DNA from 2 places in the Staphylococcus caprae genome. Region 1 is predicted to be linked to the other one. Evidence: riboswitches for the same ligand, from Rfam matches in the RefSeq annotation. Region 1 holds a riboswitch; the other holds the start of a gene.
The links. A riboswitch is a leader RNA that binds a small molecule or an ion and turns the genes downstream of it on or off. The one in region 1 is predicted to bind FMN.
Positions count from the first base shown of each region.

Region 2: it holds a riboswitch for FMN, as region 1 does, so the genes downstream of both, JMUB898_RS06950 (ECF transporter S component) here and ribD (bifunctional diaminohydroxyphosphoribosylaminopyrimidine deaminase/5-amino-6-(5-phosphoribosylamino)uracil reductase RibD) in region 1, are expected to answer to the same signal.

Region 1 covers NZ_AP018587.1:1,135,410-1,141,427, forward strand. The annotation lists gene JMUB898_RS05580 (peptidoglycan release complex glucosaminidase SagB) at 1-346, shown strand, start outside; gene JMUB898_RS05585 (FAD/NAD(P)-binding protein) at 664-2,154, shown strand; FMN riboswitch at 2,294-2,427, shown strand; gene ribD (bifunctional diaminohydroxyphosphoribosylaminopyrimidine deaminase/5-amino-6-(5-phosphoribosylamino)uracil reductase RibD) at 2,579-3,622, shown strand; gene ribE (riboflavin synthase) at 3,629-4,261, shown strand; gene ribB (3,4-dihydroxy-2-butanone-4-phosphate synthase) at 4,273-5,454, shown strand; gene ribH (6,7-dimethyl-8-ribityllumazine synthase) at 5,498-5,956, shown strand.
Region 2 covers NZ_AP018587.1:1,428,180-1,434,197, reverse strand. The annotation lists gene ebpS (elastin-binding protein EbpS) at 1-165, opposite strand, end outside; gene JMUB898_RS06965 (RecQ family ATP-dependent DNA helicase) at 325-1,704, opposite strand; gene JMUB898_RS06960 (YpbB family protein) at 1,691-2,653, opposite strand; gene JMUB898_RS06955 (ferredoxin) at 2,762-3,010, shown strand; gene JMUB898_RS06950 (ECF transporter S component) at 3,173-3,712, opposite strand; FMN riboswitch at 3,775-3,920, opposite strand; gene JMUB898_RS06945 (ATP-binding protein) at 3,985-5,748, opposite strand; gene JMUB898_RS06940 (response regulator transcription factor) at 5,732-6,018, opposite strand, start outside.

The sequences.
Region 1 (6,018 bases):
AGACGGTAAGAAATACTATAACTTCTACGGTGTAGGCGCGTTAGATAGTGATCCTATCAAAACGGGAGCTCAATACGCTAAAAAACATGGTTGGGATACACCTCAAAAAGCCATTTACGGCGGAGCGGATTTCATTCATAAACATTTCTTGTCACATGAAGACCAAGATACGTTATATAGTATGAGATGGAACCCTAAAAATCCTGGTGAACACCAGTACGCAACAGATATTAAATGGGCAGAAAGTAATGCCAGTATCATTGCTGATTTCTATAAAAACATGAAAACTGAAGGTAAATACTTCAAGTTATATGTTTATAAAGATGACAAAGAACATCAAAAGTAAACGATGAAATGAATAAAGCATCACTATTAAGATAAGTTAACCTTGATAGTGATGCTTTTTCTAATTCATGTCGAATATGCATTATAAATGAGAAAATTATTTAGCTTTATTTTTGTTAGTGAACCATGCGAATAAAACAATAAATACGATAATGATTTTAGTAATTAATTTCATATTTTCACCTCAGTAAAATGATTTTAGCATATCTTTTAAAGATTAAAAGTAGTTAGATAAGGATATGTTAATAGGGAGTCAATGTTTAGATCGTTTAAACACATTCATAAAAGAAGCGAATACATAGATAGAAGGTTGATAAAATGCGTGTAGCAATTATTGGGATGGGAACAGCTGGCGTGAGTGTCTTGCGACAACTCGTTAAACATGAAGAATTCTCAAAATTAAAAGTAGATGTTTATGATGATGAAAAAAATATGGGACAAGGCGTTCCGTTTCAAAATGATAGTAGTGAATTATTAATTAATATGCCATCCAAAAAGATGAGTTTAAATTTAGATGATGATGAAGAATTCTGGAAATGGTATCAAAACCAAAATGATTTTGAATTTCAAAACCCACAATATCTACCAAGATTTGTTTTTGGTCATTATATGAAATCATATTTATCACAATATGACGAGCAATATGAGAATTTAACAATTATTAATGATAAAGTACAGGAAATATTTACTAATTCCGATGTGGATGATACAAAATTGAAGTATTATGTCTGTACATGTGAAGATGATAAGGAATGGAGAGAGTATGACTATTTATTTTTAACATTCGGGACCTTTAGCTACCATGATCCTTATCATTTAAAAGGTAAAAAAGGATTTATTAAAACACCATATCCTACATATAATACATTAGACGATGTGGAAGATTCAGATAGAATCGCTATTGTAGGAACTGGATTGGCAAGTTTAGATGTTGTGAGATATGTTACAGCGCATCACCCTAATTTACCTATAACGATGACAAGTCGCTCAGCGTCTTTGCCTAGTGTAAGAGGGAAGATGATAGACATTCAATTCACGCATTTAACGAAAGACCATTTTAATGGTATTAAGGAAAATCATTACGGGAATGTTCCATTGGATCAAGCAGTAGCATTGTTCTTGAAAGAGTGTGAGGATTATGGCATTGATTTTCAAAAATTAATCCATCGTCGTACTGGAAATCACATTCAAGATTTGAAGTATGATTTAGAGCATGAAACTGAAATGGGGATATTCCAAAGTATTATCGAATATTTGAAAGAAAATTTAAATTGGATTTGGAATAGTTTAAGTGTTAAAGACCAAGAGGAATTTAATCGTAAATATACTAAGATGATACAATTGAACTCAAATCCAATGCCACCTCGAACAGCGAAGTTATTAATTCAATTAATTCAAAAAGGTGAGCTTGAAATTAAAAAGAATTTACATGATGTGCAACACAAAAATAATCAATTCTACTTGACGTTTAATGATGATTCACAGCGCACTGAAGCCTTTGATATTGTCATCAACGCAACAGGATCTAAGACACACTTAGAACAGTTAGATGAAGATGATCAATTAGTGTTGAATCTTGAAAATCGACAAATCGTACAACGTCATCCGATGGGTGGAATTCAAATTATTCCTGAAACCAATCAAGTGATTAGTCCACGATATGGTACTTTGACAAATGTGATTGCAATTGGACAAATGACGAACGGTGTCAATAAACTTCGAAATGGGGTTAAAATGATTGTTGATCAAGTGGTCAATACAGTATCTCAATTATATTTAACTCAAAAAGAAATGGATAAAAAAGAGTAGAACCATTTACAAAGTATAAAATTTCACAATTAATTGAGCTTGATTAAAGCGACTAAATTGAGTTTTCAAAATAATTATAGTACCATTTAACTTGTAGTAATAAACTACAATCACTCAATTAACCAATAACAATTTCATAGCATTCTTTCGGGGCAGGGTGTAATTCCCAACCGGCAGTAAATTAAGCCTGCGACCTGCTAACACATAATGTTAGTGGCTGATCTAGTGAGAATCTAGAGCCGACAGTTAAAGTCTGGATGGGAGAAAGAATAACAACTATCGACAAACACTAAAAAAGTGTAACGATAAGCCAATTTGTATCAGTATGTCTTCTGACATGCAAATCGGCTTATTTAAAGATATACAAGTCTCCTTATGCCTTTTACATTGGTATAAGGTTTTTTTATTTTATTGAGGTGATAAATTGAGTCGATTTATGAATTATGCCATTCAACTTGCACAAATGGTTGATGGCCAAACAGGTATAAATCCACCAGTAGGATCTGTTGTAGTTAAGGATGGTAGAATCGTTGGTTTAGGAGCTCATCTGAAGAAGGGTGACAAGCATGCGGAAGTTCAAGCGTTGGATATGGCTGGACAAGCTGCAAAAGATGCTACGATTTACGTCTCTTTAGAACCGTGTACGCATCATGGTTCAACACCACCATGTGTTGATAAAATTATCGAATTTGGTATTAAAAAAGTCATATATGCGATAAAAGACACGACGTTAGTTTCTAAAGGTGATGAAATTCTGAAAGAAGCAGGTATTGAAGTTGAATTTCAATTCAATGAAGATGCTGCTGAACTTTATAAAGATTTCTTTCCAGCTAAAAGGAAGGGCATACCTGAATTAACTGTTAAAGTTTCATCAAGTCTCGATGGCAAACAAGCCACTGATTTAGATGAAAGTAAATGGATTACAAATAAAGAAGTTAAAGAAGATGTGTATCGACTGCGTCATGAACATGATGCGGTAGTAACTGGTCGAAAAACAATCGAAGCAGACGATCCCTTATATACGACAAGGGTGCCAGATGGCAAAAATCCGATAAGGGTGATTCTATCGAAAACGGGAGATATCAATTTTGAACATCAGTTATTTAAAGATACAACTTCACAAATTTGGATTTATACTGAAAATGAAAAATTAAAAAATAACGATAAACATATAGAAATCATAAACATGCAAGAATGCGAAACGACAGAAATATTAAAAGATTTATATCGCAGAGGTATTGGCAAGCTGCTAGTCGAGGCAGGACCAAATATTACATCACAATTTCTCCAATCTGATCATTTAAATGAACTTATTCTCTATTTAGCCCCGAAATTAATAGGTGGTTCAGGTAAACATCAATTTTTCAAAACGGATGAAGTCATTGATTTACCAGAAGCTACGCAATTTGAAATTGTTTATTCCAAGTTAATTAATCAAAATATTAAATTGAAACTACGAAAGAAGTGAATAGGCATGTTTACAGGTATCGTTGAAGAAATTGGTACCGTTAAACAAGTTCACACCCAACAGTCAGTAAGAACATTAGAAATTAGTGCTAAACAAATTTTAGAAGATATGCATATTGGCGATTCTATAAGCGTCAACGGTGCATGTTTAACTGTCATTGATTTCAATGATTCAACTTTTTCTGTACAGGTGATTAAAGGTACGGAAAATAAAACCTACTTAGCTGACGTACAACGACATTCTGAAGTCAACCTTGAAAGAGCCATGAGTGGTAAGGGTAGATTCGGAGGACATTTTGTCTTAGGTCATGTGGATGAACTTGGAACAATTTCTAAAATTAATGAAACAGCTAACTCAAAAATCATTTCAATTAAAACTTCGAAAAATATATTGAATCAAATGGTAAAACAAGGTTCTATCACTGTCGATGGAGTCAGTTTAACAGTATTTGATCTTCATGAAACGACCTTTGATATTCATCTTATTCCTGAGACACGAAAGTCAACGATATTATCAGGAAAGAAAGTAGGCGATGCTGTTCATTTAGAAACAGACGTCCTTTTCAAATATGTAGAGAATATCATGAATAATAAGAAGAGCGAACTTACTGAAGATAAATTACGTGCATTTGGTTTTTAGGAGGAATTCACATGCAATTTGACAATATTGAGTTGGCTATAGAAGCTTTAAAAAATGGTGAAAGCATTATTGTAGTTGACGATGAGGATAGAGAAAATGAAGGAGATTTAGTCGCTATTACTGAATGGATGGCTGATGATACGATTAACTTTATGGCAAAAGAAGGACGAGGTCTTATATGTGCACCAATTGATCGTTCAATTGCGCGTCGTCTAGAATTAAATGCGATGGAAAGAAATAATACTGACGTATATGGCACTCATTTTACTGTAAGTGTAGATCATAAAACAACGACTACTGGCATTAGCGCGAATGAGCGCATGTTAACTGCAAGAGCATTGATAGATGACAATGCAAGTGCGACAGATTTCAATCGTCCTGGACATTTATTTCCATTGATTGCTAAAGACAATGGTGTATTAGAACGTAATGGTCATACTGAAGCGGCTGTCGATTTAGCCAAATTATCGGGGGCACGACCTGCTGGCGTCATTTGTGAAATAATGAATGATGATGGCACAATGGCTAAAGGCAATGATTTACAAACGTTTAAGGAACGCCATAATTTGAAAATGATTACGATTGAAAGTTTGATTGCGTATCGTAAACAAACGGAGTCTCATGTTGAATTGAATGCTAAAGTTAACATGCCTACGGATTTAGGTACATTTGATATGTATGGCTTCACTACTGATTTGAGTGATGAAGAAATTGTAGTCATTGCTAAAGGAGATATCCGCAGAAATGAAAATGTTCGTATTCACTCTGCATGTTTAACGGGCGATATTTTCCATAGTCAAAGATGTGATTGTGGCGCTCAACTTGAAGCATCAATGAAATATATTGATGAGAACGGCGGTATGATTATTTATCTTCCACAAGAAGGTCGTGGTATTGGGTTGATGAACAAATTACGTGCTTATGAACTCATTGAAAAAGGATACGATACAGTTACTGCGAATCTTGCTTTAGGTTTTGATGAAGATTTAAGAGATTATAATATAGCGGCTCAAATATTGAAATACTTTAATATTGAAAAGATTAAATTACTCAGTAATAATCCTAAGAAATTTGAAGGATTAAAAGAGTATGGTATTAACATTGAAGATAGAATTGAATTAATTGTTCCTGAAACTGAACATAATCATAGCTATATGGAAACGAAGAAGAGAAAAATGGGACACTTGATTTAAGTGACTATATAACAAACCGAACAAACGAGGAGGAAATTCAATCATGAATTTTGAAGGTAAATTAGTTGGTAAAAATTTAAAAATTGCTATTGTGGTAAGCAGATTTAATGATTTTATTACTGGACGTCTATTAGAAGGTGCGAAAGACACGTTAATTCGTCATGAAGTTGAATCGGATCAAATTGATGTAGCGTATGTACCTGGTGCATTTGAAATACCATTAGTTGCTAAGAAATTAGCTCAAAAAGGGGAATATGATGCGGTCATTACACTTGGTTGTGTAATCAGAGGTGCTACGTCTCACTATGATTATGTATGTAATGAAGTCGCTAAAGGTGTATCTAAGGCGAATGATGTTTCTGATGTACCAGTCATCTTTGGTATATTAACAACTGAAAGTATTGAACAAGCTGTTGAGCGAGCAGGTACTAAAGCAGGGAACAAAGGTTCAGAAGCTGCTGTAAGTGCAATTGAAATGGCTAATTTAATTAAACAAATATAGACAAAGCAATACGGCACGAAGAAGTTATCATGGCGGGTGCGTCGACTTCTTCGTGCCGTTTG
Region 2 (6,018 bases), 290 kb from region 1:
TTTACGACGTTGCGCGTTTCTTGGAGGAAATTGTTGATTTGATTTATCCTCTACATTTTCTTTTGTTTCATCTTGTTGTTCTTCATTTGTACGATTATTGTGTTCTTCTGGATCAATAGATTGACGATTTTTTTCAAAATCATCTTTAAAATTATTGTTAGACACAAGCATCATCCTTTCTTTGTTTTATGAAATTATTAACGTTACAATTTCTATACCCACGTCATCACGTGAATATGTATGAATTTTAAAATTATTTAACACATTTATATTGGTATTACACATTAATTATAGCTTGATAAATTTCTTTAAGTAAAGTGATAGCTAGGGTTCAAACAAATTTTTGAGTTTTTCTTCATAAGTCATTTTTCTTTTCACTTTTTTACGATTAAAATTTTTAATTTCCTTCAAATCGGTATCATTATCACAACATTGATTTGGTTTGTCTGGATGTTCATTAAAGAATTCCAGTAAATAGTTGCGACGACATTGGTCTATATCTTTATATCCAAGCATACGCATATAGCCTAAACGTTTACGTTGGTATGACTTTTTGAAAATACTTCTAAGCTCACTCACAGAAAATTGTCGATACAACGTTTCCAAGATTTCTTTCTTATCAGGAGGTAAGAAATCACCTAATTCAAACATTGAAATATCTTCATCAGTAATCATATCTGTAAACAATAAAGTTTCTAATAAAAAGCGATCATCAGGTTGATATAAACTTATGGCCTGACTCAATTTACCATCTCGTCCAGCACGACCAATTTCTTGTAAATAGTTTGATGGACTTGAAGAAAGATGGAAATGAATCACGGTGCGTATATCTTTTTTATTAATGCCCATTCCAAATGCACTTGTTGCGACGATAACGGGTATGTCATTGTTTAAAAACTGTTGTTGTACGGTCTGTCGTTCTTGATAACTTAAATCTCCGTGATAAATCCCTGTTAAAAATCCTGCATCATATATTAAATTTGCGAGTTCTAAACATTTTTTCTTAGAAGATATGTAGATAATTGTAGGGCCCGAATAATTTAAAAATGGAATAAGCCATTCTATTTTCTCATCATCATCATTAAAATTTCTATGTTGTAAAGAAATATTCTCGCGACTCATACTTGTCTTAATCACGTTAAGTTTCACATTAAGTATTTGAGTTAAATCCTCATCTAGATGAGGTGGTGCAGTTGCAGTTAATGCAAGCACACGAGCATGCTTAAAATGTGAGATAATCTGACCAATTAAAGCATAATGAGGTCTAAAATCATATCCCCATTCCGATAAGCAATGTGCTTCATCTAACACAATAAGACCAAAATCAATACGGGAAATTAATTTAAAGTTTTGTGGTTGTAAAATGTATTCTGGACTCAAATATATAAAGCGACTTTGTGGAAGCCGTTTGATATTATTTCTTTTTTCAACTTCGTCCATTCCAGAATGTATATAGGCAACTTGCGATTCACCGTTTAACTTCATTTGCATCACTTGATCATCCATCAGTGAAATAAGTGGTGAGATGACTAGCGTTGGCTTTTCGATAAGATATGTTGGGAATTGATAACATAAACTTTTCCCACTGCCAGTTGGAAGTATGCCTAATGTATGCTTGCCTTCTAAGACGCTTTGTATAATATCTTTTTGGCCGGGCTTGAAAGTTTTAAATCCAAACCAGTCTTTCAGTTTATCCTCTAGCATTTAAATCGCCTCGCTCAATACCTACAATCACTAATTTAATTTGAAAATAAGTCAAATCTTCAAATTTGTTCTTATATTCTCTTAATCTTAATCCTTTATGATTATTATAATACGACACAAACTGTTTGAGTCTCGTTTCTTCTATATAAGTAGAATAATCTTTTTGGTAACCTTTGATGAAAATTTCTAATACGTGGTCTTCGACTGTATTAATTTTAACATTTTGACGTTCAGCAATCTCTTTCATAGTCATTCCAGAACGCAGTTTTTGATAACTTAAGTAGGTTTGATTTAACAATGGTGGTAAGATCAGAGTTTGGGACAGTATTGGATATCTTAACTCATGTTCAATTTCTTCTATTAAATCAATAAGTTGAACCATTTCAATTTCAAATAGTTCAGATTGCTTCATCTCTTCGATTAGACTAATTTGTTGTCTTGTATACATAGGTTCATCGTAACCTTGTAAATAATAATGAAGATAATTCGTGTTGTGCTTCTTTTGAATTGTCTCGAAAAGTAAGTAAATTTCTTTGATCAAATCTTCTTCTAAATGATTTGTCTTAATGTGACTATATAGTTGTTTAACTTTTTGTTGAATAAAAGTGTTTTGAACTGCGGGTATAAATTTAAAAGATTGTTTACGTGTATGTGATAAAGTTTGAATAAGCAGTTGTATACAACTAAATGTTTGAATTAAACTATCATATGTATAACGAGAATTTGTTTTAATTGTAAATTTACTTTCAAAATCATCCATTTGGAGTATAAATCGCTCAAAAGTAGGATATTTTAAATTGGGTAAACTATGATATAATGACAAAAGTTGTTGGCTCGAAGCATCAAAAAACGTTTGATGAGACTTCTTGCCTATTAAAATATTATAAATGCTTTTATTTGTTTTGTAGTTATATGCATGATTAATGGCATAAAATAATATATGGTTCAAATTAAAACCTCACTCTATAAAACGAATATATTGAAATGAAAAATGTCGATGTCTACAATTGTATTAGCAATACTAGTGTAGCATTTTTATCAAAGGAGGCGAATGAAAATGGCTAAATATACAATCGTTGATATGGATACATGTATCGCATGTGGTGCATGTGGTGCAGCAGCTCCAGATATTTATGATTACGACGACGAAGGTATTGCTTTCGTAATCCTTGATGATAACCAAGGTACTGCAGAAGTGCCAGAAGAGTTGTACGAAGATATGGAAGACGCATTAGAAGGTTGTCCAACAGACTCAATTAAAATTGAAGACGAACCATTTGATGGTGACGCGCTTAAATTTGAATAATAGATATGCTCGGATTCTTAATTTTGTTTAAGGATTCGAGCTTTTTTAGTTAATTAAAAATTTTATCTATTATCTTACTTATGATGTAATCAATATATGTATATAAAGAATGCTCTCTAAACTAAGAAACGTTGATTTAACTTAGCATAGAGAGTATGTGTTTTATTTTAAAATATTTTTAAGACGTCTATATAGTAAAACAAAGATAACTGAAATGACGATACCTTTGATAATATTAAATGGAATCACTCCAGAAACAATCACAATTTTGACGTTTTTCACAACGTCACCTAAATTGAAGATCATTCCATATAAAGGAAGTAACACGAAATAATTGAGGATACTTAATACAATTGTCATCACAATGGTACCAACAATTAATCCATTTATTAATGAACGTGATCTACGTTTTCTCACATAAACATAGTAAGCAGATAACAAGAAACTTACCCCTGCTAAGAAATTCGCTACTGGACCTACTGGGTCACTCATGTTAAATAGAAAATTTAAGATGTTTTTAATGAGAGCCACGATTACACCTGCGAGCGGTCCTAAAATGAATGTAGCAAGTAATGTTGGAACATCACTAAAATCTAATGTTAAATACGGTGGTAAGAAAGGTATTGGAAACTTAATGAAAGTTAACACAAACGCAACCGCACTTAACATACTAATGGTAATTAAACGTTTATTTTGTTGCATATTCAATTTTCTCCTTCCATTCATCTTGCACAGAAAAGGAGGAAATTTGCACAACAAAAAACCTCCATCTTCTCCCATCCAGACTATACTGTCGGCTTCAGATTTTCACTGAATCAAGAAGTGAAATAAAATATATGTTTCTTACTTCACTTCGTCGCAGGCTTAAATTACTGCCGGTTGGGAATTACACCCTACCCCGAAGATGAATATTTATAATGATTTTATTTAAAATTTATATTACACGATAAAATCTATAAACTCAACGACTCTGCTTAGTTATTTTTAATGTGTGGTTGAGGCAATTTAATAATAAATGTCGTGCCTTTACCTAGTTCACTTTCAACTTCAATTTTACCACCATGTTCTTCGATAATCATTTTACAAATAAAGAGTCCTAAACCTGTACCTTGTTTACCGCGTTTACGGGAAGCGTCAACTTTGTAGAAGCGGTCAAAGACTTGTTGTAAATGTTCGGGTGCAATACCCGTTCCAGTGTCACTAATATATAAGATGTTATAACGATTATCTTTGGCAGTAGTTACTGCAATGGTATCACCAGGTTGCGTATATCTAGATGCATTGTCAATCAGATTAGTTAGAACTTGGTCCATGCGGTCCATATCATAATCCCACAACTGATTATCATTGCCTGAATTAAATTCCATTGTGAGATCTAAATCTTCAGCTTGCATTCGGTATTTGGCTTTCATTTTATTTAAAAGGTCATCAATGGGTTGAACTTCTTTCTCTACTGATAAACCTTCTGCATCCATGCGTGCAACATTTAGTAACTCGTTGACAAGACGATTTAAACGCTTAGATTCATCTAACACGACAGCAAGAGAATCTCGTATTTCGTCTGGTTCAGTTACAACACCATCAACAATGGATTCAGTGTAACCTTGTAACAATGATATAGGTGTACGTAATTCATGAGAGACATTTGCGATAAAGTCTTTCTTCATTTGATCCAAGTTATGTTCATTTGTCATGTCTCGGATAATCACCACGATACCGTTTCTGCCATTAGGTTGAATGCGATTAATATAACTTGTGATAAAGACGTAATATCTCGTATTAATTTCTATTTCTTGGAATTCTGTACCTTCAGATTTAAACGTTTGTTCGATTTGTTTTTCGATTAATTCTTTTGAAAAGTCATCAATTTTATGGATGATATCATCAGCCATTTTATTTGATATTATGACATCACGTTGATCATTTATGCCTAGTACCCCTTCAACCATGGAATTGATAAGGCTATCTCTAATATTTTTAGAAGATGATAATGCTTCGATATGTTCTTGAATTTCATAATTCATATTATTAAAAGCTCTTGATAAATCACCTATTTCATCTTTGGTTTTGACTGATGAGATATGGCTATAATCACCTTCTGAAACTTTTTGAGCCTGTGTTTTTAATTGGCGAAGTGGTTTCGTAATTTTATTAGATAGGAAAAATGCGAAAATGGTGCTTGCAGCAATAAAGATAATAGCTGTAATTAAAATGATAATTGTAATAGCATTATTCGTATCTTCGATAGATTTTAAGTCTTTATAGATAAATACACCACTATGTTTACCGTGTGCGTCTTTTTGAGCTTTCATCGGATAACCTAGGAGAATATAAGACTGAGTATCACCATGATTTTTTATAGTGACATTTTGAGTTTCAAATTCACCTTTTTGGAAGACCTTTTTAAAATTATCGTTATGCTTAATTTCTTTAAGCATTTGAATTTTAGTATTATTATACGATGATGCTGGCTTATCATTAAAATCTTTCATAATTATAAGTCCACCAGGCCCATCTATTAACTTTTGACTGTTTTGAATGGCAAGAGATTTATTTTTTGATTTCTCTACGAGTGAACTAATTCTTTTGGCATCTTCTTTGATAGAATTTTCAGTTTCTTGCGTGAAATAATATTGGATAAATGTGATTAAGGATACACTTAATAAAATTAAAACTGTCGCCACTATTAAAATAATAGTTAACCACAGTTTTATAACTACACTATTTAGTCGGTTCATCACTGGCTTTAACCTCGAATTTATAACCGACGCCCCAAACAGTTTGTATCATTTGAGCTGCATCGTTAGACACACGATTTAATTTTTCTCTCAAACGCTTAACATGTGTATCCACTGTTCGCAAGTCGCCATAAAATTCATAATGCCAAACCTCTTTAAGTAATTGTTCACGATCAAACACTTTATTTGGTGTCTTAGCTAAATAAATTAATAATTCATACTCTTTAGGTGTTAAATTCACCTGTTCGTTGTCTGCAAGTACTCTATGTG